Regions from separate parts of the Pantoea sp. CFCC18179 genome, predicted to be linked through region 3. Evidence: predicted binding sites of a transcription regulator. Region 3 holds the regulator's gene; each other region holds the start of a gene.

Region 1 (10,365 bases), on a different contig from region 3:
CACTTCCGATAGGAAAGTTGAATAATCAACCCTACGGCCATTCGACTCGCTGGGCCCAAAGCTCTGGAATACAGACATCAGCACGACCGCGATGACTAACCAGAGAATCAGGTTTTTCGCCATGTCACTCAAGGGATTAACCTCATATTACAACGATGTTAACAGACAGCGTAGGGTACTATAGATCCTTCATACCTGGAATCGCAGTGCGGATGATTTTGCTTGTTTACTCTTAATTCAGAATTAGACATCAGAGTAAACGCATTGGTCGTCTTGCTTTGATTCCAGTCATTCGGGCTACAGTTTGCGCCCCGTCGCCACAATGTACACTTCGCGCGAACGTAATCGCGAAGCGTCCGGCTTACGAATTTTCACTTTCGTAAACAGGGAGCGAATTTCCCGCAGGTATTCATCGAAGCCATCTCCCTGAAACACTTTCACTACAAAACTGCCGCCTGGTGCCAGGATATCCCGGCACATTTCCAGCGCCAATTCTACCAAATACATCGAACGTGGAATATCAACCGCCGGTGTACCGCTCATGTTCGGCGCCATGTCAGACATGACCACCTGCACCTTTTGGTCGCCTACGCGCTCCAGCAAGGCATTGAGCACTGCTTCGTCACGAAAATCGCCCTGCAAAAAATCAACGCCAACAATCGGGTCCATTGGTAACAGATCGCAGGCAATGATACGACCACTTGATCCAATAAGCTGTACCACATATTGCGACCAACCGCCGGGTGCAGCACCCAAGTCGACAACCGTCATACCGGGTTTGAAAATCTTGTCACCCTGCTGAATTTCTTCAAGTTTAAACCAGGCACGCGAACGTAACCCTTTTTTCTGTGCTTGCAGCACATATTTATCGCTAAAGTGTTCCTGAAGCCAGCGACTGGAACTGGCCGAACGCTTTTTACCCGTCATAATTTTTCCAATTAAATCGTCATCGTAGCGATAAATCAGCACGCAATGGTCGCGTTGATTTGGCGATATACCCGAGATGGCGGTAGAATGAACCGTTTTCAATCCCTGAGTAAGCAAAAAATACGATGAATCTGAGTACCAAACAAAAACAGCACCTGAAAGGCCTTGCCCATCCGCTTAAGCCGGTTGTCATGCTGGGCGGTAATGGCTTGACCGAAGGCGTGCTCGCCGAAATCGAACTGGCGCTCGAGCATCACGAATTGATCAAGGTAAAAATTGCCTCGGAAGATCGTGAAACCAAGCAGCTGATCGTTGACGCAATCGTACGTGAAACCAAAGCAAGCAACGTACAGGTCATCGGCAACACGCTGGTGCTGTATCGCCCTGCTAAAGAGCGCAAAATCACTCTTCCGCGTTAATCATGCCTTTAAAGGCGGCGACGGGCAAAGAAAGTGCCACGCTCCTGCATGGGATAAAAGGCCGCAATGCGGCCTTTTTCCTTTCTTTACAATATGCAGCGACATATTTCAAAGCGTAGCAATATCTTAAAGGTATTCCACCTTCAGGACTTCATATTCCACTTTCCCGCCAGGCGTATTCACGATAGCAATATCATCGGCTTCTTTACCGATCAAACCACGCGCCATCGGCGAATTCACTGAAATCAGGTTCTGCTTGAAGTCAGCTTCATCGTCACCCACGATGCGGTAGGTGAACTCTTCATCCGTATCCAGATTGAGCACGCTCACCGTTGCGCCAAAAATCACGCGGCCGGTTTTCGGCATTGCAGTAACATCAATCACTTGCGCATTAGAGAGCTTAGCTTCGATCTCCTGAATACGACCCTCGCAAAAACCTTGTTCCTCGCGAGCCGCATGATATTCGGCATTCTCTTTCAAATCGCCGTGCTCACGGGCTGTGGCGATGGAGGCGATAATGCGCGGACGCTTCACGGATTTCAGTTCGTTCAGCTCTTCGCGCAGCTTCTCAGCGCCTTTCAACGTCATCGGAATCTGATTCATTTTTGGCTCCTCGTCATCTATCCTGGTTAACGGCGTCATCCTGACCGGTGACAGCAGAAAACAGCTTCTGCGGCGCGTTACCTCTTTTCACAAGCAAAAGAAGCCTGACCCGGAAAGCTTTCCGGGTCAGGTTCGGTTTTGCATTTTGATACGTATTTTACCCCAGAGTTCCCTGTGGGTCATCGTTTACTTTGCACCGTCCGGGGACGTAGTATTGACGCCTTCACCCGCTAGTTACCGCGAGATTATGCGATTTTCACGACTTGTTACCGGACTAACCTGTGCGTTTATGCTGCAGGCACAAGCAGCTCCCGTTGAAGAATACATGCAGTATTTGCCCGACGGCGCAAACCTGGCGCTGATGGTACAAAAAGTCGGCGCATCCACTCCGATCATCGATTACCACGGCAAACAAATGGCGCTACCGGCCAGTACCATGAAAGTGGTCACGGCATTGGCAGCATTACTGGAACTCGGCCCTGACTTCCGTTTTCAGACCACCATGGAAACCAAAGGCGCGATCAGTGATGGCACGCTGAATGGCGATTTGGTGGCGCGCTTTGGCGGCGATCCAACCTTAAGCCGCCAGGATCTACGCAATATGGTCGCCGCGCTGAAAAAGCAAGGTATCAACCATATCAAAGGCAATTTGGTGGTCGACACCTCCGTATTTGCCAGCCACGACATGGCGCCGGGTTGGCCGTGGAATGACTTAACGCAATGCTTCAGTGCACCGCCGGGCGCGGCTATCGTTGATAAAAACTGCTTCTCAGTTTCGCTGTACAGCGCCAATACGCCGGGCGAAAACGCCTTTGTGCGCATCGCGTCCTATTATCCGGCGCATATGTTCAGTCAGGTGCGCACCATTGGACGTAACAGCGGCGATGGACAATATTGCGAGCTGGATGTCGTGCCTGGTGAACTCAATCGCTACACCTTAACCGGCTGTATGCGTCAACGTTCAGAGCCGTTGCCGCTGGCGTTTGCGGTACAAGATGGTGCGGCGTGGGCCGGTGAGATTCTCAAAGCCGAGCTGCGTGCCGCCGATATCGATTACAGCGGGCATTTAGTGCGTCAGTCGCAAGTGACCTCGCCGGGCACGGTGCTTGCTTCAACGCAATCGCAGCCATTGCATAATTTGCTGCACACCATGTTGAAAAAATCGGACAACATGATCGCCGATACCGTGTTCCGCACCATTGGCCACCACTATTTCAACGTACCGGGCACCTTCCGTGCTGGTTCTGATGCGGTGCGACGTATCCTGCGTGAAAAAGCCGGCGTTGATCTCGGCAACAGCATTCAGGTTGATGGTTCTGGTTTGTCGCGTCACGATTTGATCGCGCCGGACACCATGATGCAAGTGCTGCAATACATCGCCAAAAACGATGCAACGCTCGACTACATCTCGATGCTGCCGCTGGCCGGTTACAACGGCACGCTGCAATATCGCGGCGGTCTGCACGAAGCCGGATTGGATGGTAAAGTGTCGGCGAAAACCGGTTCACTGCAAGGCGTCTATAATCTGGCTGGATTCATCACTACTTCGAGCGGCGCGCGCGTGGCTTTCGTGCAGTTCCTGTCCGGTTACGCTGTGCCACCGGAAGATCAGAAAACGCGCCGCATTCCGCTGGTACGTTTTGAAAGCCGCCTCTATACGGATATCAACAAGAACAACTAATGAAACTGCTGATAGTTGAAGATGATGCACTGTTGCAATCGGGCCTTGCGCAAGCGTTAACTGCGCAAGGTTACGCCATTGACTGCGCCACCACCGCGGCGGAAAGCAACGCGTTGCTGCGCAGCGGCCAATACAGTTTGATCGTGCTCGATCTGGGTCTGCCGGATCGTGATGGTGCATCATTGCTGCGTCAATGGCGCCGCGATGGCATCGCCGTACCGGTATTGATTCTCACGGCGCGCGATGCGCTCGAGGATCGCGTCGATGGTTTAGATGCCGGCGCCGATGATTATCTGGTGAAGCCGTTTGCACTGGTTGAGTTACAGGCACGCGTGCGGGCGCTGATTCGTCGCTATCAAGGTCACAGCGATAACCTGCTGCAACAAGGCGATCTGACGCTTAACCTGAGTTCGCAGCAGGTGTTGCTGGAAAGCATTCCGCTGGAAATCACGCCGAAAGAGTTCGCGCTGTTGACGCGTTTGCTGATGCGCGTGGGTCAAAACGTGCACCGTGAAACCTTGCAACAAGATCTGTATAGCTGGAACGACGATCCCGGATCCAACACACTGGAAGTTCACGTCCACAATCTGCGCCGCAAACTGGGTAAAGATCGTATCAAAACCGTGCGCGGCGTCGGCTACCGTTTGGAAATTCGCGAATGAACAGCATGCGTCAGCGGTTACTGATCATGCTGGCGCTGATTCTCCTCACCTGTCAGGTGATGAGCGCCGTGTGGCTATGGCACGAAAGCCGCGAACAGATCAGCTTTTTAGTCAATGAAACCCTCTCTGCGCAGGCGCGCAATGAACGCGTGGAAGGCGAAATTCGTGAGGCCATCGCCTCGCTGTTATTGCCTTCACTTGTGATGGTCGCGCTGACCTTGCTGCTGTCATTCTGGGCGATCAACTGGATCATCCGTCCTCTGCGATCGCTGCAAGATAGCCTGGCACATCGTTCAGCCGATAATTTAACACCGCTGCCGATCTATTCTGAAATGGATGAGATCGTGGCGGTAACGTCGTCGATCAACCAACTTTTCTCGCGACTCGATCACACGCTCCAGCAAGAACGCTTATTCACCGCCGATGCGGCGCATGAACTGCGCACCCCGCTGGCAGGATTGCGCCTGCATCTTGAATTGCTGCATCAACAAAATGTGCCGCAAAGCGAAATGCTGATTGAACGCATCGATCAGTTGATGCACACCGTTGAGCAGTTGCTGATGCTATCACGCGCCGGGCAAGCGCTGGCGGGCGGCCATTACCAGCAATTGTTGTGGCAAAAAGACATCATGCATCCGCTGATACCGGAAATGGCCGAGCTGTATCAGCAGCGTCAGCAAACGCTGCATTGGCCTCAGAGCAAAGATGTGCCGCAGCAAGGCGAAGCGGTGTTACTGCGTTTGATGCTGCGCAACTTGCTGGAAAACGCCTCGCGCTACAGCCCGGAAGGCAGCGAAGTGACGGTGAAAATGCAGCAGGATAAGCAACAAACCATCATCGAAGTATGGGATCACGGGCCTGGCATTGATGCTTCGGCGGCTGAAGAGTTAACTCAGGCGTTTCGTCGGCGCGATCAACGTTATGGCGGCAGCGGCTTAGGTTTGAACATCGTGCTGCGCATCGTGCAGATGCATCGCGGCAAGTTGGAACTGATTAATCGTGAAGAGTGCAGCGGACTGATTGCCCGCTGCACGTTACCGCATCAACTGATTGGCTAAATGCCGTTAGAAGTGGGTATTCAGGCTCATGTAATAGGTACGGCCTGATTCGTTGTAGGTATTCGCTCCCGCGCCATACAGATAGGCACCGGTCGTCGCATTGCCGGTGGTTTGCGCATTGCCTTCACGGTAATGGCGCTTATCAAACAGGTTATCAATGCCCAACGTCACGCTGGCGTACTTGTTGATATCGTAGGTGCCGCTCATACCGATTATTGAATAAGGGCTGACTTTATCCGCCGCGCTGCCGGTTACCGGCTGACCTTTGTAATCATACTTCTTCGGCGTTTGCGTGCCGTACCAGGTCAAGGTAGTTTGCAGCGACAGATCCTGCGTCGCCTGCCAGCTCAGTGTCGAGTTCAGCGTGTATTCAGGAATCACCGATAAACGATCGCCGGTCTCTTTGTTCTTGCTTTGCAGCATATAGGTGAAGTTGTTATTCCACGTCACGCTGTCTGAGAACGGTACGTTTACGGTACCTTCCAGCCCTTCCACCACCGCTTTCGGTACGTTTTCCCATTTATAAATATCGGTGGTGCCATTTGAGGCTTTGCCCGATGGCGCATAACCCGCTTCGATCTTGTTGCGATAATCATTGCGGAACCAGGTCAAGCCCGCCTGATAACCTTCATGCTTCCACTCCAGCCCAACTTCTTTGTTGATGCTGTTTTCGCCTTTCAGGTCTGAGTTGCCTTGCAGATAACACGCGCCGGTGCTGGCGGCACAACCCTGGCCGTTGCTGTACAGCAAATAGTTCGGGTTGGTTTGATACAGGCTTGGCGCTTTATAAGCACGTCCGATGCCCATCTTCAGCGTGAAGTCATCGCCCAAACCTTGCGACAGGTTGAGCGACGGGCTCCAGTTGTTGCCAACAATCGAATGATGATCGAAACGCAGGCTTGGCGTCAGCATGGTGCTGTCGGTCAGCTCCATATTGTCTTCGGCAAACAGCGAGAAGATTTCTGCCTGTGAATACGGGCTGCGACCGGTATTCGAGATGCCCGGCACCGCACCGTAATTGGCTGCCTGAGTCGTCGATGAAGGATCTTTCATCTGCTGCTGGTTCCATTCGGTGCCCAGCGTAGCGGTTTGATTGATCAGCCATTCGAACGGAATGCTGACTTCGCTGTGCAGCAGCAAATCATCCAATTGAATGGTGTTGAAACCGCTATTGGAGAAGATACCTTCGGTACCGCCCGCCAATCCTTCGTTAATGCGGGTGTTACGGGTTTTCTCGTAACGCGCGTAAGTGTTGGTGCTCACGCCGTTGTCCCATGCACCGGTCCACTTCAGCGCCACGTTTTGACGATACAGGCGGTTGGTTTCATCGCCATACAGACTTTTCACCAGCGCGCTGGTGTTGGTGTTTTGAGTATCGCCAGCATACAAGTTGCCCTGGCGGCTGTAACCCGCTTGCAGCTCCAGCGTTTGCATCGGCGCAAATGCCCAGCTGAGTAAGGCATTGATATCTTTATTAACCGAACCTTCACGACCCGATGGATAACTGCCCGCATAGCTGCCGGTACGCGCCGCCGCATGCCCTTCGTTGATGTCATACGCATCGGCCTGGGTTTTGGCTAAACCGCCGTACAAACGGAAATTGAAATCATCGCCCAGCGGACCTTCGAGGCTGAAGTTGGTGCGTTTGGTCGCCCCTTCCGCCTTGTGTTCTGGCACGTTGTAATAGGTGTTCCACGAACCGTGCCACTGCTGGTCGGTCTGTTTTTTGGTGATGATATTCACCACGCCGCCCGCCGCGCCGTTACCGTAACGCACTGCGGCCGGTCCGCGGATCACGTCGATATGATCGATCATCTCCGGCGGCACCCAGTTGGTATCGCCACGCGTATCACGCTCGCCACGCCAGCCTAAACGCACCGAGTTACGGCTGGTGATTGGCATGCCATCCACCATGATCAAGGTGTTTTCCGGCCCCATACCACGAATATCGATCTGGCGATTATTGCCGCGTTGGCCGCTGGTCGAGTTACCGGTTAGGTTCACGCCCGGCATAGTACGGATGATTTCCGACACATCGCGTGCAGGCGGATGCTTTTTAATTTCGTCGGCGGTAATGGTCGAGACGCCCGGCGCTTGCAGGTTTTGCTGCTGCGCAGTAACCATCAACGTGCCGCCGTCGGTGGAGGATGTTTCGCTGCTGGCTGAAGTCTTGCTGGAAGAAGTGTCTGCTGCCCAAACGCTGCTGGAAAGCAGTGAGGCGCTGAGCCCCAGTTCAATCAGAATGGCTAATGATAAGCGTGAATAATTTTTCATTTTTGCGTTCCTGGATGGCCAGTTGAAGCGGTTGGATGCGTAGCTGGCGAGCCGGTAAGAAGATCCCTGTCCATATCGCGCCGCGTTCCAAACCCTTCAAACCATCCGTAGCGCAACCTTACCGAATGGGTAAGTGTTGGGCGGAACAGGCGTGCTCTTTTGAGCGCAGCCACCCTATTGCAAATGCAAATAATTATCAATAGTATTATCCATCAAGCTTATGTAAATCTTCGCGACAACCGCAACTGGCAGCCCTATGACCTGGCGAAATGATGTAACCGGCAGTGAAGCCTGGTGGCAGGCGCAACAATCCCAAGGCATTCCCCGTATTGAGTTAGCTGAAGATGGCCAGTGTCAGGTCACCTTCTTCTGGCGCGACCCGCAGGGGGATGAAAGACAATCGGCGACGCAGCGCGTATGGATCAACATCACCGGCGTGACCGATCACCACCAGCGCCGCCCACCGCAATCGTTGATGCGCGTCTCCGGTACCAACGTGTGGTATTGGCAAACCTCGCTGCCCGCCAATTGGCGCGGCAGCTACTGCTTGATGCCCGATCAACAAGCCACGGACTTTTCCGGCGAAGCGGACATGGCCAATTTGCGTAACTGGTGGCGCGACAAATTCCCCACAGCACAAGCAGACCCGCTCAATTCGCTGCGCGGCTGGTCCGGCGGTCGTGGCATGAACGTATCGCCGCTGCATCTGCCGCAGGCACCCGATCAACAGATTTGGCAAGCGATCGACAACGGCAACGCGCCGACGATGCCTTTACAGGAAATTGAGTGGCATAGCGCGATTCTCGGCAATAGCCGCAAGGTATGGATCTACACCAGCGGCGAAGCGGATGCTACACAGCGCCCGCTGGCAATTTTGCTCGATGGGCAATTTTGGGCGCACAGCATGCCGATCGCTGGACCGTTGCAACAGCTCACTGATGAAGGTCAGTTGCCGCCCGCGGTGTACGTGTTTATCGACATCATTGACCGCGAACATCGCAGCCGTGAACTGCCGTGCCATGCCCCATTCTGGCAAGCAGTGCAGCAAGAATTGCTGCCGCAGATTGCCCGCTCCACGCCCTATCGCCAGCAAGCCGACAGCACCGTGGTTGCCGGGCAAAGTTTTGGCGGCCTCGCGTCAGTCTTTGCCGCGCTGCACTGGCCGGAAATCTTCGGCAATGCGCTTAGCCTTTCTGGTTCTTTCTGGTGGCCGGAACGCGGCAATCCGCACGGCTGGCTTTTACAGGCGCTGGAGAGCGGCCTCGCACCGCGTTATCCGCTGCGTTTCTGGCTGGAAGCCGGCAAACGCGAAGGCTTGATTTTGCAAGCCAATCAACAGCTGCAACAGCGACTGCACGCGGCCGGTTATCAGGTGAATTACCTGCCGGTAGAAGGCGGCCATGACGCGCTCTGCTGGCGCGGCGGCCTGCTCAGTGGCTTACAAGCGCTGTGGCGCACAACGGAGCAACCATGTCCGAATCTTTGATGAATCCTCATATGACTGACCAACAAACCCTGCCATTAGTGGCGGCACAGCCCGGCATCTGGATCGCCGATCAATTAACGCCGCACCACAACGCCTATGCGGTAGCGCATTATGTTGAATTGCGTGGCGAGATCGACAGCGCCTTGCTGGCTGAGGCCATCGTCGCGGGCATGCAGGAAGCCGATACGCTCAACATGGCGTTTGGCGAGATTGAAGGCGAAGCGGTGCAGTGGTCACAGCCACAAAATTTTCATCCGCCGCAGATTATCGATCTGCGCGACGAAATGGATGCCGCCACCACCGCGCGCAACATGATGCGCGACGACATGAATGGCGATCTACGCGTACTCAGCGGCGCAAAACTGTGGCATCACCACGTGTTCCGTCTCGATGATCAACATTGGTTCTGGTATCAGCGTTATCACCATTTGGTGGTAGACGGTTTCAGCTTTACCGCGCTGACACGCCGCATCGCCAATTTGTATAGCGCGGCGCTACGCCAGCAAGCCGCCGAGCCAACGCCGTTTATTCCGTTCAGTGAAGTGGTTGAAGAGTATCAGCGCTATCGCGAATCGTCGTCGTATGCGCGTGACGGACAATTCTGGCGTGACAAAGGCGCAGCGCTGCCCTCACCGGCTTCGATTTCGCCACTGCCGCTGGCTGGACAACATGCCAGCACCGATTTGCTGCGCCACAGCGTCACGTTGGATCGCACCACCTTCCACACGCTGACGCAGCAACATCCGCAATCCAGCGCCGCCGATCTGGCTTTTGCGTTGGTCGCTCTGTGGCTGGCGCGTCTCAGCGGTCAAAACGACTTTGCGGCGGGCTTTATCTTTATGCGCCGCATCGGCTCGGCGGCGTTGTGTGCTACCGGCCCGGTGATCAACGTGCTGCCGATGGCGGTGCATTACGATCCGACGCAACCGCTCAGCGCGCTCGCCGCACAACTGGCGGGCGAAGTGAAAAAGATGCGCCGCCACCAGCGCTATGATGCGGAACAGGTGCAGCGCGATCTGGGGCGTCTCGGCGATGGCGATCCGCTATATGGCCCAGTGATCAATTTGAAGATGTTTGATTATCAACTTGATTTCAATGGCGTCGAAGGCATCACTCACCAGCTGGCTTCCGGGCCGGTGCGCGACTTAGAAATCGCGATTTATATCAGTGAACACGGCGAGTTGACACTGGAGTTGCTCGCCAATGCCGAGCGCTATAGCGAAGCCACTTTGCAGCGCCATGCCAGCCGCTTTGC
Region 2 (10,365 bases), on a different contig from region 3:
TCAAAGTGCCCATCTGGATGAGGTGTGCGAGGCGCATCTAAAAACCCTGCGCGAAGTGCAGCCGCACGGACCGTATTATTTCCTCGGCTATTCACTTGGCGGCACGCTGGCGCAAGGCATTGCAGCGCGGTTGACCGAAGCGGGCGAAGAAGTGGCGTTTTTAGGCCTGCTGGATACGTGGCCACCAGAAACGCAGAACTGGGATGAAAAGCGCGGTGAGAATGTGCTGGATCCGGCGGTGCTGGCAGAGGTGAATCGCGAACGTGAACAGTTTATTGCTGCTCAACGTCATCAAGCCGGCGAAGAGATGCGCGCAATGTTCGATAGCATTGAAGCCAATTACGCCAGCTCCGTACGCCTGCTAGCCACGGCGCGCAGTGCGCGTTTCAACGGGCGCGCCACGCTGTTCCTCGCCGAGCAAACGCAGCAGCCAGGGCAAGATGCGCGCCGCGCCTGGGCGCCTTATGTTGATGAGCTGGAGGTGTGGCCGATGGATTGTGCGCACGTGGAGATCATTTCACCGCAAATGTTCGAGCAGATTGGGCCGTTGTTGCAGCGGTTATTGAGGTAATTCGATAGAAGGTCGCCAAAAATGGCGACCCTACGATGTTTTGGTGCAATTTTGTAGGGTAGCCATTTATGGTGACCTCCCTTCCTAGCGCCCGCTTCCCAACGGCACAATCATCGGCGTATGCGCCACCGGATCATCAACAATCACGCAGCGTAAGCCATACACCTGCTCAATCAACTCAGGCGTAACAATCTCCGCCGGTTTCCCCTCAGCGACAATCTTGCCAGCGCGCATCGCAATCAAATGCGTAGCATAACGACAGGCGTGATTGAGATCGTGCAGCACCACCACCAGCGTGCGCCCATGTTGCTGGTTCAATTTCTGCATCAACTCCAGCAGCTCAATTTGATGGGTGATATCCAGCCAGGTGGTCGGCTCATCCAGCAGCAGCAACGGCGTTTGCTGCGCCAGCACCATGGCAATCCACACGCGCTGGCGCTGCCCTCCCGATAAGGTATCCACAGCTTGCTGCGCCAAATCTGCCACACCGGTTGCCTGCATCGCTTGCTGCACCGCCATTTCATCCTCTTCACGCCAACGACCAAACAGCGCCTGATGCGGATAGCGTCCACGCGCCACCAACTCGGTTACGCTGATGCCCGCTGGAGCATTGGAACTTTGCGGCAGCAAACCCAGACGCCGCGCCACCTCTTTGGTGGGATAACGGGCAATCGCCTCGCCATCCAGCAGCACTTCACCTTTGATTGGCGTGTGTAAACGACTTAGCGTTCGTAGCAGCGTCGATTTACCACAGGCGTTGGGGCCAATAATCACCGTTAGCTCACCTTCGGGGATCGCCACCGACAGATTTTCTGCCACCACTTTTTTGTCGTAGCCCAGCGTCAGGTTATCGCCGCGCAGACGTGAAGGAATATCAATCATTGGCGTCGCGCCTCCCGCACCAGTAAAGCAATCAAGTAAATTCCGCCGAGGCTGACGGTAATCACGCCGACCGGCAATTGATAGGGCAAGAACAGATGCTGTGCGGCGAAGTCCGCGGCGATCAGCAACAGCGCACCACACAGTGCCGCCAGCGGCAATCCACCGCCGAGACGACGGGCAATTTGCGGTGCCAGTAGTGCAACAAATGAAATCGGGCCGACCAACGCCGTCGAAGCCGCGGTTAACACCACGCCAATCAGCATCAGCCACATCCGGCTGCGTTCCACCGGCACGCCGAGCGCGCACGCTGTATCGTCGCCCATCTCCAGCAAACGCATACGTCGCGCCAGTAATGCCGTCAGCGCCAATGCCAGCAACAGCACCACAATCACCGCTGGCGTTTTCGCCCACGTAATGCCGTTGAGCGAGCCGGCGCTCCATAAACCGGCACTCAGCGCCGATTCCAGCGATGCACTGATAATCAGCCATGCATTCAACGCCATTAGCAACGCACGCACGCTGATGCCAACAATGATCAGACGGAAAGTTTCCACGCCGTTACGCCAAGCAAACAGATACACCAACGCCGCAGTCGCGATGCCACCGATTAGCGCCGCGCTGGTCATCGCCGTAATACTTTGATTGAACAGCACCAGCGCCACCAGCACACCGCTGTAAGCGCCAGTATTGAAGCCGAGAATATCTGGGCTGCCGAGCGGATTTCGCAGCAACGACTGGAAAATGGCCCCGCTGATACCGAGCGCGGCGCCAATCAGCAATGCCATCAACACGCGCGGTAAGCGCCATTCCAGCACGATCAGTTTGACGTTGCTGGCACCTCCGCCAGTCAGCATTTGCCAGATCTGTTCGCCGCTGATCGGCAACGCGCCGCGCGTCATCGCCAGATAAGCCAGCCAGCCGCAGGCAAGCAACAGCCATAATGCATGTATCCCGGCGCGGCGCGTCATAAGCCACCTCGCCCTAATTTGCGCCGCACCAGCACAATCAGCATCGGCGCACCAAGCATCGCGGTGACGATGGAAACCCGCAACTCGCCCGCCACCAGCAAACGGCCAATAATATCCGCCGCCAGCAACAAAATGGGCGTGATCAGCGCCGTGGCAGGCAGCATCCAGCGATGATCGTTGCCCACCAACCAGCGGGCAAAATGCGGCGTCATCAAGCCTATAAAGGCTATCGGGCCAACGGCGGCTGTCGCTGCGCCGCACAGCAACGCAATGGCCAGCAATCCCAGCAGTTGCGTGCGTGCCACCCGCGTGCCGAGCGCGGTCGCCATGTCGCCGCCCATGCTCAAACTGTTCAGCGCCTGCGACAGACAAATCGCCAGCACGCTGCCGACCAGTACTGCCGGGAACAAGGTGCGTAACACGGCAAAATTGCGGATATCCAGCGAACCGCTGTGCCAGAAGCGCAAATGATCATAGATGTCGGGATTGAGCAGCGAGAGACCCGAGGTTAATCCTTCCAGCACCGCCCCCAACGCCACGCCCGCTAACGTCAGACGCACCGGATTAACGCGCCCGCCGCCAATCGCACCAGTCATCGCCACCAGCAATGACGCCAGCAGCGCGCCGCCAAAGGCGAAACCAAGCCAATCCGCTGGAGAGTCAGCACCAAATAGCGCAATGCCAATCACCACCGCGAAACTGGCACCGGCGTTGATACCCAGAATGCCGGGATCGGCCAGCGGGTTGCGCGTCAGGCTTTGCATCAATGCGCCAGCCAAGCCCAGCGCGACGCCCGCCAGCAAACCGGCTAGCGTGCGTGGCAGGCGCGCATCGCGCACAATCACACATTCCGCACTGTGACAGGAGGTGGTAAGCGAATGATAAACATCGGGAAGCGGTATCGATTTTGCCCCCAGCATCAGGCTGAGAGCGATAAGGAGCATTAGCAGAATCCCTGAACCTGCCAATGCGCGGAACTGGCGCATAGCGTCTAAACCTTCAATGTTCAACATCGTTACCTGGGTAACGCAATTTGATAATGGTTATCGTTATTACTCGCGTTTAGCTATGTTACCATGACTCGCCTCGCGGATGATGAGGAAAATTGGTGCAATAAGGCGACGACATGAACAAATCCTCCCACTTTATCGATCTCACACTGCTGAAAACCCATCCGGCTTTTCGCGCGGTATTTATTGCGCGTTTTATCTCAATCGTTGCGCTCGGCATGCTCGCCGTGGCGGTGCCGGTACAAATTCAGCACCTGACAAATTCGCCGTTATTAGTGGGATTGGCGGTGACATTAGCCGCGTCTGGCATGTTTATCGGCTTATTAGTTGGCGGCGTATTAGCTGATCGCCATGAACGTAAAAAGCTGATTCTGATAGCGCGTTCCACCTGCGGCTTAGGCTTTATTGCACTGGCGATCAACGCTGCGCTGCCAGACCCCTCATTAATCGCCGTCTATTTGCTCGGTTTCTGGGATGGCTTTTTCGGCGCAATTGGCGTTACCGCGCTGTTGGCGGCGACTCCAGCGTTGGTTGGGCGGGAAAACATCATGCAAGCCGGTGCCATTACCATGCTGACGGTACGCTTCGGCTCAATTTTATCGCCCGCGATTGCCGGGCTGGTGATTGCGCACGGCGGCGTGACCTGGAACTACGCGCTGGCGGCGTTTGGCACGCTGCTGACGGTGTTAACCCTGCTGAAATTACCGACGTTGCCGCCTCCGCCACAGCCGCGCGAGCATCCACTGAAATCGCTGGCGGCCGGCGTGCAGTTTCTGTTTGCCAGCCCGATTGTCGGCATGGTGGCGTTGATTGGCGCATTGGTGACTTTAGCCAGCGCGGTGCGCGTGCTTTATCCCTCATTAGCACCACATTGGTCAGTCAGCGCTGACCAGCTTGGTTTGATGTACGCCGCGGTGCCGCTCGGAGCCGCTGTCGGCGCATTCACCAGTGGCAAGCTGAAACACGCCGCGCGTCCGGGCCAATTGGTGTTGAGCAGCGCAATAGCGGCATTTATCGCCCTCGGCTTGTTCAGTTTGATGCCCAATCTGCCGCTAGCGCTGCTGTGTTTAGTGGCATTCGGCTACTTCAGCGCCATCAATAGCCTGGTGCAATACGCCATGATTCAGGCGCTAACGCCAGACCATTTATTGGGCCGCATTAATAGCTTATGGACCGCGCAGAACGTCACCGGCGATGCGTTGGGTGCGGCGGTAATTGGCGCGATGGGATCGTGGTTGCTGCCCGCGCAGGCCGCCGCTGTGTTTGGCTGCGCGGCGGCGCTGCTTGGCATCGTGATGTGGTTGGTGATGGGACGCTTACGTCGTTACGCTCCGCCAGAGCTAGCGGAACAGCCATCATGATTTAACGAACAGTTTCTCTAGACGCGCGAGCAAATTGCTGGCGCTGTAGTAATCGAGGCGGAACGAATCCACGCCCAGCGAGTAAACCTGCTTACCCTGCACCGCGGCGTTTTGTGCCAGGAACGGATTACTCAGCACCGATTGCGTGGTTTTGTCGTCGGCGGCAAACAGCAGGAAGGTTTTACCAGACAGTCCGCTGGCGACGTTTTCGCCCGATAGCTGAATGATGTCTTTACGCTGCCCCATGCTGTGGCCCTGCTGCACGCTAGCTGGTGGCTTCGCCAGCGTGAAGCCGAGTTGTTCCAGCAACTTGCCCTGCGCCGATGCAGCGGTCCACAGATTGACCGCGCGCCCGTCGCCATTCCACACCATGGCGGAAACCGGCTGCGGTGGCAGCGAGATGGCTTTTTTCAGCGCCATTTCGCGATCGTCGAAGGCTTTGATGCGCTGCGCTGCCTGCACTTCGTGACCGGTGGCTTTGCCTAACAGCGTAACGACATCCTGCCAGCTTTTGTCGTCGTAATTGACCACCAGCGTTGGCGCGATAGCAGAGAATTGATCGGCAAGTTTGATCGCTGAATCGTTGCCGGTAGCGCTGACGATAATCAGGTCCGGCGCTTCAGCCGCCACAGCTTCAGCGTTGGGTTCGCCGATGTAAAGGCGCTTAAGTTGCTGCTGTTTAGCGACATCGCTCCATTGGCGGAAGAAACCCTGATCGTCAGCCAAACGGCTGTTGGGCGCAGTGGCGCCAGACGCAATGACCGGCGCATCAATCGCCAGCAGCGATCCGGTTAAGGTGACGCTGGTGGAAACAATGCGCTGCGGCGCCTGGTTTAGCGTGAGGGTTCCGTTGGCACCTTGCAGCGTGCGCGGCCAACCTTGCTCGGCATGCGCCACGCTGGTGAAAGTCTGGAAAACACACAATAGGGCTGCAATGCCCCAAAAGCCGCATTTATTCATAAGTTTTGGTCCACTTTTTAGCATATTGCCCTGGTCAGCTTGAGTACCCGATTACGCTTAAACGCGGTGGAAATCCCGCGAATGGATTGACACGTTTGCCCAATCGACGTAGGTTACAGGCCAATAATAAAAATGATAATCATTCTTAATAATCTTATCATTTATAGGTGAAAATTATGGTGGAATCTTCCACGTTTGAAAATGCCTGGCTGAAGGATTATTCCGCGTTATGCCGTGGCTTCCTGTTTACCTCGCCGTGGCGCAGTTTGGCGACGCAAGGCTGCTATACCACGATTACCGCGCCGGTCAATGATGCTGCCTCGCTGCACGGTGAGTTCCAACAACAGTTGCGTCAGCACTTTGCGGCGGCAAAAAAACAGGGCATCGCCAATCCGATTCTGGTCGGCGCCATCCCCTTTGATGTCAGCCAACCAGCGGCGCTGTTTATTCCTGAATCGCATCAGATGTTTAACCGCGCCGACCTGCAAAATGCGCTGCCCGCCAATCTCAACGACTTGCCGCAGGTACGCCGACGCGCTGCGGTGCCGGAACACGATGTGTTCGTCAAGATGGTGGCGGATGCGGTGGCTGCCACGCAGCGCGGCGACCTCGACAAAGTGGTGCTGTCGCGCTTGATGGATATCGTTACCGATCAGCCGGTGGATACCGCTGCGCTGATGCAACGCGTGATTGCGCAAAACCCCAATAGCTACCATTTCCATCTGCCGCTGCCACAAGGCGGTGCGCTGATTGGTGCCAGCCCAGAGCTGATGCTGCGCAAGCAAGGGCGCGATTTCAGTTCTTGTCCACTCGCCGGGTCGGCACGTCGCGATCATCGCGATGCTCAGCAGGATCGTGCCGCTGGTGAATCGTTGATGGGTTCGGGCAAAGATCGTCACGAACATAAGCTGGTCACCGATGCCATGCGTGACACGCTGCAAACACGCAGCCGCGTGTTGTCGGTGCCGACCATTCCATCGTTAATCACCACCGCCACCTTGTGGCATTTGGCAACGCAGATCGACGGCGAAGTACGGGATGAAGCAGAAAATGCGCTGTCACTGGCCTGCTTGTTGCATCCAACGCCGGCGCTGAGCGGTTTCCCACATCAACGTGCACAGCAGTTGATTCAACAGCTGGAACCGTTTGATCGTCAGTTGTTTGGCGGCATCGTCGGCTGGTGCGATAGCGAAGGTAACGGCGAATGGGTGGTGACGATTCGTTGCGGCACCGTGCACGGCTCGCGTGTGCGTCTATTTGCGGGTGCAGGCATTGTGGCCGACTCGCAACCCGAATCTGAGTGGCGCGAGACCGGCGTGAAGCTGGATACCATGTTGCGCGCTTTTGGACTGCAATAAAGGAAACCGCATGAGCATTCCCTATACCCGCTGGCCGGATGATCTGGCTGCGCGCTATCGTGACAAAGGCTATTGGCTAGACGTGCCGATGACCGACATTCTGGCGCGCCATCAACATAACGATGCCATTGCCGTAATTGATGGCGATCGCCAAATCAGCTACCGCGAAATGGATACACTGAGCAGCAACCTCGCCGCCGCATTGCAACGTCGCGGCCTGCAAAATGGCGATACCGCATTGGTACAATTGGGCAACGTGGCTGATTTCTATATCACGGTGTTTGCGCTGTTCAAGTTGGGTGTGGCCTCGGTGTTCGCGCTGTTTAGCCATCAACGCACCGAACTCAGTGCTTATGCCGCGCAGATCAAACCGAAATTATTGATCGCCGATCGCAGCCACGCGTTGTTTGCGGATGATGCGTTTATCAGTACGCTGTGCGCAGCGCAGCCTGCGCTGCAACAGGTGATTCTGCGCAATGACTATAAGCCAGAAAACACCCTGGAATCCTTGATGGCGGAAGTGGCAGGTGATTACCACGCCACGCCAACCGCTGCCGATGAAGTGGCTTTTTTCCAGTTGTCCGGCGGCAGCACCGGCACGCCAAAACTGATTCCACGCACCCATAACGACTATTACTACAGCATCCGCGCCAGCGATGAGATTTGCCAGATTACTGCCGAAACCCGCTATCTCATCGCCCTGCCCGCACCGCATAACTTCGCCATGAGTTCACCCGGTTCGCTTGGCGTGTTTTACGCCGGTGGACAAGTGATTTTGGCTGCCGATCCGAGCGCTACGCAGTGTTTCCCGTTAATCGAGCAACATCAGGTCACCGATACCGGTTTGGTACCGCCAGCGGTCAGTTTGTGGCTGCAAGCGATTCAGGAATGGGGCAGCAATAAACAGCTGGCTTCGCTGCAACGCATTCAGGTCGGCGGTGCCAAGTTAGGTGAAACGCTGGCGGCGCGCATTCAATCTGAGATTGGCTGCCAGTTGCAGCAGGTATTTGGCATGGCGGAAGGTCTGGTGAATTACACCCGCTTCGGCGATGACGAGAAAACCATCCTCACCACCCAAGGTCGCCCCATTTCCGAGGATGATGAAGTCTGGGTGGCGGATGAACACGGCAACGCGCTGCCGACCGGCAGCATTGGTCGCCTGATGACGCGCGGCCCGTACACCTTTCGCGGCTATTACAACAGCCCGGAACACAATGCCGCCAGCTTCGATGCCAACGGTTTCTACTGTTCCGGCGATCTGATTGAGATCAACGCCCAAGGCTACATCACGGTGCAAGGACGCGAGAAGGATCAGATCAACCGCGGCGGCGAGAAGATCGCGGCGGAAGAGATCGAGAATCTGTTACAGCGCCATCCTGATGTCATCCACGCCGCGCTGGTATCAATGAATGATGAGTTGATGGGTGAAAAGAGCTGCGCCTTTATTGTCGCCAGCCAACCGATTAAAGCCGTGGCGCTGCGTCGCCATCTACGTGAACTGGGCGTGGCCGAGTTCAAATTACCCGATCGTATTACCTGCGTAGATGCCCTGCCGCTGACACCCGTCGGCAAGGTGGATAAAAAACGTTTACGCCAACAGCTTGCCGATCAACAAGCGCAAGCCTGACCTGCTCCGGAGATTGTAATGGCTATTCCAAAACTCACTGCTTATGCGCTGCCTGCGGCGACCGAACTGCCTACCAACAAGGTGAAATGGACAGTTGAACCGCAACGGGCGGCGTTGCTGATCCACGATATGCAGGCTTACTTCCTCAATTTTTGGGGCGAAGACAGCCCGCTGGTGAAGCAGGTGGTGGAAAACATCGCGCGCCTGCGTGCGTACTGCAAAGCACAAGGCATTCCGGTGTTTTATACCGCTCAGCCCAATGCGCAGAGCGATGCCGATCGTGCACTGCTCAACGATATGTGGGGACCGGGACTGAATAAACATCCTGATCAGCAAAAGATCGTGGATGCGCTCGCGCCGGATCAGGACGACCAGGTGCTGACCAAATGGCGTTACAGCGCCTTTGTGCGTTCGCCGCTGGAATCGATCCTGCAAGAAATGGGGCGCGATCAGTTGATCATTACCGGCGTGTACGCACACATCGGCTGCCTGACTACCGCTACTGACGCCTTCATGCGTAACATCCAGCCATTTATGGTGGCGGATGCGCTGGCCGACTTCACACGTGAAGAACACATGATGGCGTTGACGTATACCGCAGGTCGCAGCGGCAAAGTGGTGATGACCAATGAGCTAATGCCGTTACCGCTGAGCAAAGACGCGTTGCGCGCATTGATTCTGCCGCTGCTGGAAGATGACGAGGTGCCGGAAGATGATGAAAATCTGATTGATTACGGCCTGGATTCAGTGCGTGTGATGGCGCTGGCAGCGCGCTGGCGTCAGGTGCACCACGATATTGATTTCGTTAGCCTGGCAAAAAATCCCACCATTGATGGCTGGTGGGCACTGCTTTCACGAGTGCCAGCCAAATGAGTACGACATTCGATTTCAGTGGAAAGATTGTTTGGGTAACCGGCGCGGGAAAAGGCATTGGTTATCATACTGCGTTGAGTTTCCATCAGGCTGGCGCGCAGGTGATCGGCTTTGATCTGCGTTTTGATCAGGCCGATTACCCCTTTACCACCCAGGTTTTGGATGTGGCGAATGCGACAGAAGTCAAAGCGGTTTGCCAGCGTTTGTTGGCAGATCAACCGCGGTTGGACGTGTTGGTGAACGGTGCCGGGATCCTGCGCATTGGCAGCACCGATGCATTGTCGTTCGACGACTGGCAAGCGTGCCTGACAGTGAATGCCGGTGGCGCATTCAACCTGTTTCAGCAGACCTTGCCGGTGTTTCGCCAGCAGCGCGCGGGCGCGATTGTCACCATCGCGTCTAATGCCGCGCACGCGCCGCGTCTCGGCATGTCGGCGTATGGCGCTTCGAAAGCCGCGTTGCGCAGCTTGTGCCTGACGGTGGGTTTGGAAATGGCGCCGTTCGGCGTGCGCTGTAACATCGTGTCGCCGGGTTCAACCGACACCGATATGCAGCGTAGCTTGTGGCATACGCCAGAAGCCGAGCAGGAGATGATCAACGGCTTCCCGGATCAGTACAAGCTGGGGATCCCGCTGCGTAAGATCGCCAAACCACAAGAGATCGTAGCGAATGTGATGTTCCTCGCCTCGGATCTTGCCAGCCACGTGGTGTTGCAGGATATTGTGGTCGATGGTGGCGCAACGCTGGGATCTTAA
Region 3 (10,365 bases):
TAAACGCTTTACCCGCGTCCAACGCGTCGGGATGTTCTTTCAAAATACGATGCAAACACTGACGCGGCGATAGCACGCCAATCGCCAGATACGCCGATAAGCGACTGGTGCCATCGATGGCCGGTAAATCACGCTGATCGGGATAATGTTGCACCGCCTGTTTGGCGAAATGGCGCAACTGTTTTAAGGCCGCTTCTTCACCCACCGGGAACCAGCTTTCATCAAACTGTTCGCTGGGATAATCAAAATCAGGAATCTTTTTCGCAATACGAATCGGCGCATCAGCGCGGGCTTTTGGCGCGTGATGGCACTCCGGCAAGCCTTGATGCAGACGGCGCACAAAGGCTTTACTGAAAGGCGTGAACACTTTGAACATGGTGTTGCTGCCGGTTTGGACGCTACCGGGCGGCAACAGCAAGCTGTCGTCGAAACCCTGACAAATCACACCTTGCGCATCCAGGCGCTTTTCGGCTGCGGCATCACGCTCGCGTTCGTTGATTTCATACTGATAGTTGTAATACAACTCATCCACTTGATGCTGCTGACAAAATTCCGCCAGAAAATCCACCGACGCGGCAAAATCATCACATTGTTGGTAATGCAATGGAATGCCGCGTTCGGCCAGCGATGCCTGCAATAAACGCAAATTTTGTTGAATAAATGCCGCCTGCTTTGGCGACATATGATGTTGCTGCCACTGTTTTGGCGTGGCGATAAATAGCGCCAGAATGTTGGCTTTACTGTCGCGGCAAGCTGCGGCCAGCGCCATGTTGTCATTGACGCGCAAATCATTGCGCAACCAAACTAAATGGGTGGTCATAAAGCTCCGAATTATTGCCCGTAGCGCAAACGCAGCGCTTCTGGATAGGGATCAAAGTAGCGCTGCTGTGCCAACCATGGATGCGGGAACTCCGCCATGTAATGTTTCAGCATGGTGATTGGCGCGAGCAATGGCTGCACGCCGCGACGATAGCGATCGATTAACTGCGCCAATTCCTGACGCTGCGGCGAGCTCAGTTGCGGGCGGAAGTATCCTTGTACGTGCATTAACACATTGGTGTGATTGCGACGCGAAGCCTGATGCGACATTAAATGCATCAGGCGATTGCGATATTCAGTAGCGTAATCATCCAACGAATCCCACTGATCCATCGCCGCCACAAAACGCCCCATTTCGCGGTATTCATCTTGCGCATGCGACAGCAGCAGCAGTTTGTAACGACTGTGGAACGCCATCAATTTGTGGCGCGACAACCCGCTGCGCCACATCTCATTAAACTCATGCAGCGCATACACGCGGCCCATGAAGTTTTCGCGAATGGCGTCATCATGCAGCCGACCATCCTCTTCCAGCGGTAGCCACGGCAGCTCTTTTTGCAGAAATGCGGTGAACATGCCGGTGCCGGCTTTACGATTGTCATTGGTTTTAGGCTGATAAACGCGCACACGTTCCAGGCCGCAGCTAGGCGATTTGGCACACAGAATATAACCGCACAGATGATGCAGCGATTTGACGCGCTCGGCTGACCAGCGCTGCATTTCATCGGTGACTTCTTCACCGCCGTCTTTGCTGAAACAGAGGTGGATGTTGTCATCGCCCTCTTTCACCAGGCGTAGAGCTGGGCGCGGCGTGGGCAAACCAATTGCCATTTCCGGGCACACCGGTTCGAAGCGCACATATGGCACGAGTTCGTCTGTGGCGAAGGAAAAACGTTTGTGGCCGCCATCGAATCGGACATTATCCCCGAGCAGGCAAGCGCTGATACCGACAGGAATTTTCTCGCTCATACTTGTACAACCTCAAAAATCTTGTAGAGGTTTTAAGTGTAGCTGAAATGAGAGGGGATAACAGCGGGGCCAAAGCGAGAAGCAATAAAAAACCCAGCGCTTCATGGGAAGTAGCCGGGTTTTTTATTGCTGCAAAGCGATTACCAGTGAATGCCAGCCGTGGCTTCTGACTGCGCTAACCAAACTGGTTTAGTGCTGGTTTTGCACCATACGCGATGCAGATAACTGTAAAAACGTGCGCGATCCTGGCGGAATAACATCACTGGCAGCGCCAGCAAACCGATTAATACCACCAGCACACGGCGCAGCACGATTTTATAGAGTGGATATGCCTGATACATCTTTTGCCTCCCTCGTGGTAAATATTGCGTTGAAATGTGATCTACCGCAGATATTACGCCTGGCTGTGTAATTTTACTACTCATCCGACCACTAATTTTGCGCTTTTTTTCACCTTTTTGTGCACTGATGAAAGTTAGTTACATAAATGTAAATTCTAAGATCTCGTTAGGTTAAAAACATCATCGCGGACGGCGCGACGCTTTATTGCTAAAGTGGTGCGTTGACTTTTTTGCCGCTGGAGGCAGCGTGACCACCATCTTGATTGTTGAAGATGAAAAAGAGATCCGCCGTTTCGTGCGCCTGGCGCTGGAAAGCGAAGGTCTGAAAATTGTTGAAGCGGAACAGTTGCAGCGCGGCCTGATTGAAGCCGCCACGCGAAAGCCGGATTTGGTGATCCTCGATCTCGGTTTGCCGGACGGTGATGGCAATGATTTTATTCGCGAAGTGCGCCAATGGAGCAGCATGCCGGTGATTGTGCTGTCAGCGCGCAGCGATGAGCAGGATAAGATTGATGCGCTGGATGCCGGTGCGGATGATTATCTCACCAAGCCGTTTGGCATTGGTGAATTGCTGGCGCGCGTGCGTGTGGCGCTGCGTCGTCATCAACGTGAGCAGCCAGAACCGATCGTGAAGTTTGGCGAAGTGAGTGTGGATTTAGCGGCGCGACGTGTGCTGCGTAATGAACAAGAAGTGCATCTGACACCGACCGAATTTCGCTTGCTGAGTTTGCTGCTGAATAATGCAGGAAAAGTGCTGACGCAACGTCAGTTACTTAATCAGGTTTGGGGACCGAACGCGGTCGAACACAGCCATTATTTGCGCATCTACATGGGGCATTTGCGGCAGAAACTGGAAGCGAATCCCACTCAGCCCAGCCATTTGCTGACAGAAACCGGCATTGGCTATCGTTTTATGCCATAAAAAAAGGCCGCTAAGCGGCCTTTTCTGTTCGCAGTGCGATTAGGCGTTTTTCAGCACTTCACTAACAATCTCAACCGCTTCTTTCTCGATCTGCTGACGATGTTCAGCGCCGAGGAAACTTTCACAGTAGATTTTGTAAGCGTCTTCAGTGCCTGAAGGACGCGCAGCAAACCAGCCGTTTTCCGTCATCACTTTCAAACCACCGATTGACGCGCCATTGCCCGGCGCAGCGGTCAGACGTGCGGTAATCGGATCGCCCGCCAGCGTGTCAGCACTGACCATCTCTGGCGACAGCTTCGACAGCGCGGCTTTCTGCGCGGACGTTGCTGGTGCTTGCAGACGGTTGTAGCTTGGCGCGCCGAAGCGCTCGGCCAATTCGTCGTAATGCTGCTGAGGATTCTTGCCAGTCACCGCAGTGATCTCCGCCGCTAGCAGGCACAGAATGATGCCGTCTTTATCGGTTGACCAGGCTGAGCCATCGAAACGCAGGAAGGATGCGCCCGCGCTCTCTTCGCCGCCGAAGCCAAAGCTGCCATCGAACAAGCCATCAACAAACCATTTGAAGCCAACCGGCACTTCCACCAGCTTGCGACCAATGTCATTAACTACGCGGTCGATCATGGCGCTGGATACCAGCGTTTTACCGACGGCAACGTCTTTGCCCCACTGAGGGCGATGCTGGAACAGGTAGTTGATCGCGACAGCCAGATAGTGGTTCGGATTCATCAAACCGGCTGGCGTAACAATGCCGTGGCGGTCGTAATCAGGATCGTTACCGAATGCCAGATCGAATTTGTCTTTATAGGCCAGCAAACCGGCCATCGCGCATTCCGATGAGCAGTCCATACGCACCACACCATCTTTATCCAGATGCATGAAGCGGAAAGTCTGATCGATGGCATCGTTAACGATGGTCAGATCCAGTTTGTAGTGTTTAGCGATGCGCTGCCAGTAAGCGATACCTGAACCGCCTAATGGATCGACGCCAATTTTCAGGCCAGCTTTCTGAATCGCCGGGAAGTCAATCACCTGCGCCAGACCTTCAATGTACGGCTGAATAAGATCCTGCTCCACGATGTGGCCGCTCGCCCATGCTTGATCGAGCGGCAGACGTTTCACGTCTTTCAGCTCGCCTTTGATCAGTTGGTTAGCGCGATCTTCTACCACTTTGGTCACGTTGGTATCTGCTGGACCACCGTTTGGCGGATTGTATTTAATCCCGCCATCTTCCGGTGGGTTGTGCGAAGGCGTGATCACGATGCCGTCCGCCTGCGCGCCACCGCGTTTGTTGTGCTCAAGAATGGCGTTTGAGATTGCAGGCGTTGGCGTGTAACCGTTGTCCTGCTGCACAATCACATCAACACCGTTCGCCGCCAATACTTCCAGCACTGACAGAATCGCCGGTTCAGACAGCGCGTGCGTGTCTTTACCAACGTAGCACGGGCCGGTGATGCCATTCTTTTTGCGCTCTTCAGCAATCGCCTGCGCAATCGCCAAAATGTGCTGTTCGTTGAAGCTTTGGCGTCCCGCGCTGCCGCGGTGGCCTGAAGTGCCAAATTTCACCGCATGATCCGCATTGGCCACATCGGGCTTCAGGACGTAATACTGCGAGGTTAATTGTGCAACGTTAATCAAATCGCTCTGCTGAGCAGGCTGCCCAGCACGGGGGTGATTGGCCATTGGCGCTTCTCCCTGACGCTTCAGTTAAATGGTGCCGCGAACTTTCTCTGTCAGTTCCTGAGGGAACTGCATAGCCAACATGATGTGTTCCACCATGCTGCATTTGCGACCTGTATTGGTATTGGTGATCACCCAGTACGGCGTGCCGGGAACATGCTTCGGCTTGGTATGGGTGCCATTTTGCAGCAGCGTATGCTCATCACCCGCAAAGTAAACGCGGGTGCGGCCCTGCAACGAGGCAGTGGCTTCAGCAAATGCTGCTGGATCAAGACGATAGAGCGTTGACAATACCAGCATGAAGCGGTTAACCGCCTTATTCTGCTCGGCATATTCATCGGAAAGCAGCAGTTCACGCACCGCACGCACGCGATCCTGAGGACGCGCTTCACGGCTGGCAGGTTGTGCTTCTTTCACTGATGCACCCACGGCAGGCGCAGCTGGTGCGCTTTGACCGGCGGTGAACTTCAACATGCGGCGCAAAATATCAGAGGCGCTTTCACCAATGTGCTGCGTGTGGCTGGCAATATAACGGTAGAGTTCTTCGTCAACTTCAATCGTTTTCATCTTTTTCCGTACGATTCTGGCAAATGACAGAACCACGCATTAATGCAACGGCTTTAGCAAAATTCAGCTGTGCAAAACGTGAGCGGGCTCTAACATAAGGATTATAAAGTTAAATCCGTGGCAGCCGATAGCGTTGGCAACGTTTCCGGGCAAAAGTCGGAATATGCCCTAATGCCCACCGGCCTGACTGCTGGACAGGTGAATCCATGATAACCTAAGCCAAGGTCACAACCGTAAGAACTTTAGCCATGATTTTGAACGCCCGTCTGCAAACTGAACAATCTCCCGCAAATGCCACGCCGATTCTGTTAATTCATGGCCTTTTCGGCAGCCTTGATAACCTTGGCGTGCTGGCACGCGGTGTGCGCGATGCACGCCCGACGTTGCAAGTTGATGTTCGCAACCACGGTTTATCTGAACGTAGTGAAGTGATGAATTACGCCGCCATGGCGCAAGATATCGTTGAGACGCTGGATGCGCACAATATTGAGCGTGCTGGCGTGATCGGCCATTCGATGGGCGGCAAGATCGCCATGGCGCTCAGCGCGATTGCCCCGCAACGCATTGAAAAAATGGTAATGATCGATATCGCACCCGTCGATTATCAAACCCGTCGCCACGATGAAATTTTTGCCGCCATTCGCGCAGTGAGCGCGGCGGGCGTAACGCGTCGCAGTGAAGCCGCTGAAGTGATGCGCCAGCATATTGCTGAAGAAGGTGTAATCCAGTTCATCCTGAAATCGTTCGCCGATGGCGAATGGCGCTTCAATGTACCGGTGTTATGGGACAACTACAGCACCATTTCAGGCTGGCAAGAGGTCCCGGCCTGGCCGCATCCGGCGTTGTTTATTCGCGGTGGCGATTCGCCGTATCTGGATAATCAGCATCGCGACGCCCTGCTTCGCCAGTTCCCGCAAGCGCACGCACATGTGATCAGCGGCGCGGGACATTGGGTGCACGCCGAGAAACCTGATGCGGTTTTGCGCGCGGTTCGACGTTTTTTTAACCTGTAAAAGCAAAAGCTTGCTGTCTATGCTTTAGGGTTGGCGTCAGGGAAGGCGCTGGAGTATGATGTCGCGCTAAAAATTTGCCGCGGATATTTTCGCCGCGGTCGGGCCGATAATGTTTTAATCGCGCAGCGCCTTTCCGCCGTTCGCGCCCACTCAGTTTTACAAACCATGGCAAAAGAACAAACAGACCGTACAACGCTTGATCTCTTCGCAGACGAGCGGCGTCCTGGTCGCCCGAAAACCAGCCCGCTGACGCGCGATGAACAATTGCGTATCAACAAACGTAATCAGCTCAAGCGCGATAAAGTGCGTGGGCTGCGTCGTGTCGAGCTGAAAATGTCCAGCGAGGCGGTTGATGCGCTGAGCACGCTGGCCGACCAGCAAAACATCAGCCGCAGCGAATTGATTGAACAAATGCTGCTGGCGCAGCTCAAACTGTCGTAACGCGCGCAGACCGCACGCAGGAACAAATGTCGTGGCTTTACAAGTTCCGCGCTTTTTCCCGGTCTGCTATTATTCGCATATCTGTGCAGTCAATTGACTGACTTCCACACTCAGGATTTAAGAGGCTACCTAACTCATGGCAATCGTAGGCATTTTCTTCGGCAGCGATACCGGCAACACTGAAAACATTGCAAAAATGATCCAGAAACAACTGGGTAAAGATGTCGCCGAAGTGCATGACATTGCTAAGAGCGCCAAAGAAGATCTCGATGCCTTCGATATCCTGCTGCTGGGCATTCCAACCTGGTATTACGGCGAAGCGCAGTGCGATTGGGATGATTTCTTCCCGACGCTGGAAGAGATCGACTTCAACGGCAAATTGGTTGCGCTGTTTGGCTGTGGCGATCAGGAAGATTACGCCGAGTACTTCTGTGATGCGATGGGCACCATTCGCGACATCATTGAGCCAAACGGCGCGGTGATCGTCGGTCACTGGCCAACCGAAGGCTATCATTTCGAAGCGTCGAAAGGTTTGGCGGATGACAAACACTTCCTCGGCCTGGCGATTGACGAAGATCGTCAGCCAGAGTTGACCAACGACCGTGTTGAGAAGTGGGTGAAGCAAATCTTTGACGAATTGCAATTGAAAGAGATTATCGAAGCCTAATTCCCTTCTCTTCCCGATGTGGGCGCTGACTCACATCGGGCAACGGAATTTCCTATAAAAATAATAGCTACGGTTTTTTAACTTTTCCCCGCAAATCTGTAGAATACCCGCAATGGTCATCCGCTTATTCCTCTGGCAGTAGAATGAGGCTGAGTGAAATGGAATCCAAAAACCAAACGTCTTGAAGACGTTAGAGACATTATCCTTACCGCTAATGGTGATTAAGGACGTTGCCTTGGTTTTCATTTCACTGCTTGAGTTCTATAATGAGACGCAAATGAGAATGCGCGTTGACCTAAACATTCAAGGCCCCTGCGCCGTAAGTGACTAGCAAAGTAACAGGACAATATCCGCATGACTGACAACAACTCCGCATTGAAGAAGGCTGGCCTGAAAGTCACTCTCCCCAGACTGAAAATTCTGGAAGTGCTTCAGGGACCCGGACCCGAGTCCCATCACGTCAGTGCGGAAGATTTGTATAAACGCCTGATCGATATGGGCGAAGAGATTGGCCTGGCAACGGTATATCGCGTTCTTAACCAGTTTGACGACGCGGGCATCGTAACCCGTCATAACTTCGAAGGCGGTAAATCCGTATTTGAACTGACTCAGCAGCATCATCACGATCACCTGATTTGCCTGGATTGTGGCAAGGTTATCGAATTCAGCGATGAATCAATCGAAACGCGTCAGCGTGAAATTGCCACTCGCCACGGTATCAAGCTCAGCAACCACAGCCTGTACTTGTATGGTCACTGTGCTCTGGGAGACTGCCGCGAAGACGATACGCTCCACGATAAATAATCGAGTGTGCTATGCAGTATAAAAAAACCGGCGCTTAAGCCGGTTTTTTTACGTCTGAATTAGGCAACGAAGGTTTCTTGCAGATAGCGCCAACGCGGAATCGGCGTGCTGCAATCCAGCACCGCCAATGAGATGCGAGTTTGATTGACGCCATTCATCATCTGCAATTCACGATACTGAATTGTCACTTCCTGGCTTTGCTGCGAAATGATGGCATGCTCGCTGGTGGCAATGCGCATCCCTTCGCGTTGACCATGCAACTGGCGAAACAGCGTTTCCATTTCATGGATGTCCATCTGTTTGCCTTGCGGCGTCACCATTTTAAATTCGGGATGAAAGTGCGATAAAAACAGATCAATGCTGTCATCGCTACCTTCTGCCTGGTTAAAAATACGTTCGATAAGCTGATGTAAAACCACCACGCTGTGTTTGGCTTCCAGAGCGAGACTTGTCATTTTTCTTCCTTCGATAACCCGCGGAGCAACGTCTGAGAGCGCATAGCCTACCTGAAAAAAAGTTTTTCACACTGGCAAATGGATTAATTTTGCTAAAGTCAGAATAGTCGCAAGAAAGGCAATTAGCACATTATTAGCGAATCAGCATAAATGGTTGTTTGAGGCCAAATGCAGGCAATAAAAAAGGGCGATTGCTCGCCCTTTCGTTATCTTATGGTGCTAGAAACAAAAACAATTAATCGCCGATTTTTGCCCAGGTATCACGCAGGCCAACGGTACGGTTGAATACCAATTTGGATGGCTGCGAGTAGACGCTGTCAGAACAGAAATAGCCTTCGCGTTCAAACTGATACGCTGCCATTGGCGCAGCTTCACGCAAACCTGGCTCAACGAAGCCCTGCTTGATTTCCAGTGAAGCTGGGTTGATGGTGGTGAGGAAGTCCTCCGCCGCTCCAGGATTTGGCACGCTGAACAGACGATCGTACAGGCGGAATTCTGCTGGCAGTGCATGAATAGCGGAAACCCAATGGATCACACCTTTCACTTTGCGGCCATCCGCCGGATCCTTGCTCAAGGTATCCACATCACAGGTGCAGTAAATGCAGGTGATGTTGCCTTCTTCATCCTTCGCCACTCGCTCGGCACGAATCACGTAGGCATTACGTAGACGCACTTCTTTACCCAGCACCAAACGTTTGTATTGTTTGTTGGCTTCTTCACGGAAGTCAGCGCGATCAATCCACACTTCACGGCTGAATGGCACTTCACGCGTGCCCATCTCCGGATTGCTTGGGTGATTCGGCATGGTGAGGATCTCTTCGTGACCCGCTGGCAGGTTTTCAATCACCACCTTCAACGGATCCATTACCGCCATGGCGCGCGGCGCGTTCTCATTGAGATCGTCACGAATGCATGATTCCAAAGACGCCATCTCAACGATATTGTCCTGCTTGGTCACACCAATGCGGCGGCAGAATTCACGGATTGAAGCCGCGCTGTAACCACGACGGCGCAGACCGGAAACAGTCAGCATGCGTGGATCGTCCCAACCTTCAACAACCTTCTCGCTCACCAACTGCGTCAGTTTACGCTTAGACATCACCGCGTATTCCAGATTCAGGCGCGAGAATTCGTACTGGCGCGGATGCACTGGAATAGTGATGTTATCCAACACCCAATCGTACAGGCGACGGTTGTCCTGGAATTCCAAGGTGCACAGTGAATGCGTAATGCCTTCAATCGCATCCGAAATGCAGTGGGTGAAATCGTACATCGGATAGATGCACCATTTGCTGCCCGTCTGATGATGATCGGCAAACTTAATGCGATACAGCACCGGATCGCGCATCACGATAAAGCTGGAAGCCATGTCGATTTTGGCACGCAAGCAGGCTTTACCTTCTTCGAAGCCGCCATCGCGCATCTTCTGGAACAGCGCTAAGTTCTCTTCCACGCTGCGATCGCGATACGGGCTATTTTTGCCCGGTGCAGTCAACGAACCGCGATATTCACGGATTTCGTCAGCAGACAGTTCATCAACGTAAGCCAATCCTTTGTTGATCAGCTCAACCGCATAGTTGAACAGTTGATCGAAATAGTCTGAGGAGTAACGAATGTTGCCGCTCCACTCAAAGCCCAGCCATTGCACGTCACGCTTGATGGATTCGACAAACTCCAGATCTTCTTTCAC

Evidence for each region. Region 3 encodes Fur, which represses iron uptake genes when iron is present. Its sites were predicted from a motif close to ATAATAATGAGAACNACTATCAA; they were not measured.
Region 1: fes (enterochelin esterase) is a predicted target of Fur. The motif match lies at 7,808-7,830, and genes of this name have one in related genera.
Region 2: fepD (Fe(3+)-siderophore ABC transporter permease) is a predicted target of Fur. The motif match lies at 3,455-3,477, and genes of this name have one in related genera.

Annotation. Positions count from the first base shown of each region.
Region 1 covers NZ_JBNBPM010000004.1:280,468-290,832, reverse strand. The annotation lists gene ftsH (ATP-dependent zinc metalloprotease FtsH) at 1-123, opposite strand, end outside; gene rlmE (23S rRNA (uridine(2552)-2'-O)-methyltransferase RlmE) at 298-927, opposite strand; gene yhbY (ribosome assembly RNA-binding protein YhbY) at 1,053-1,346, shown strand; gene greA (transcription elongation factor GreA) at 1,473-1,949, opposite strand; gene dacB (serine-type D-Ala-D-Ala carboxypeptidase) at 2,197-3,630, shown strand; gene pmrA (two-component system response regulator PmrA) at 3,630-4,292, shown strand; gene pmrB (two-component system sensor histidine kinase PmrB) at 4,289-5,350, shown strand; gene ACPUC7_RS10830 (TonB-dependent siderophore receptor) at 5,357-7,624, opposite strand; gene fes (enterochelin esterase) at 7,881-9,110, shown strand; gene ACPUC7_RS10820 (enterobactin synthase subunit F) at 9,095-10,365, shown strand, end outside.
Region 2 covers NZ_JBNBPM010000004.1:268,033-278,397, reverse strand. The annotation lists gene ACPUC7_RS10820 (enterobactin synthase subunit F) at 1-571, shown strand, start outside; gene ACPUC7_RS10815 (ATP-binding cassette domain-containing protein) at 656-1,453, opposite strand; gene fepG (iron-enterobactin ABC transporter permease) at 1,450-2,421, opposite strand; gene fepD (Fe(3+)-siderophore ABC transporter permease) at 2,418-3,407, opposite strand; gene entS (enterobactin transporter EntS) at 3,548-4,792, shown strand; gene fepB (Fe2+-enterobactin ABC transporter substrate-binding protein) at 4,787-5,752, opposite strand; gene ACPUC7_RS10790 (isochorismate synthase) at 5,929-7,110, shown strand; gene ACPUC7_RS10785 ((2,3-dihydroxybenzoyl)adenylate synthase) at 7,121-8,737, shown strand; gene ACPUC7_RS10780 (isochorismatase family protein) at 8,756-9,610, shown strand; gene dhbA (2,3-dihydro-2,3-dihydroxybenzoate dehydrogenase) at 9,607-10,365, shown strand.
Region 3 covers NZ_JBNBPM010000005.1:138,395-148,759, forward strand. The annotation lists gene phrB (deoxyribodipyrimidine photo-lyase) at 1-820, opposite strand, end outside; gene ACPUC7_RS11950 (YbgA family protein) at 832-1,788, opposite strand; gene ACPUC7_RS11955 (YbfA family protein) at 1,929-2,129, opposite strand; gene kdpE (two-component system response regulator KdpE) at 2,377-3,051, shown strand; gene pgm (phosphoglucomutase (alpha-D-glucose-1,6-bisphosphate-dependent)) at 3,091-4,731, opposite strand; gene seqA (replication initiation negative regulator SeqA) at 4,756-5,295, opposite strand; gene ybfF (esterase) at 5,544-6,308, shown strand; gene ybfE (LexA regulated protein) at 6,474-6,749, shown strand; gene fldA (flavodoxin FldA) at 6,886-7,416, shown strand; gene fur (ferric iron uptake transcriptional regulator) at 7,771-8,220, shown strand; gene ACPUC7_RS11995 (hypothetical protein) at 8,280-8,675, opposite strand; gene glnS (glutamine--tRNA ligase) at 8,911-10,365, opposite strand, start outside.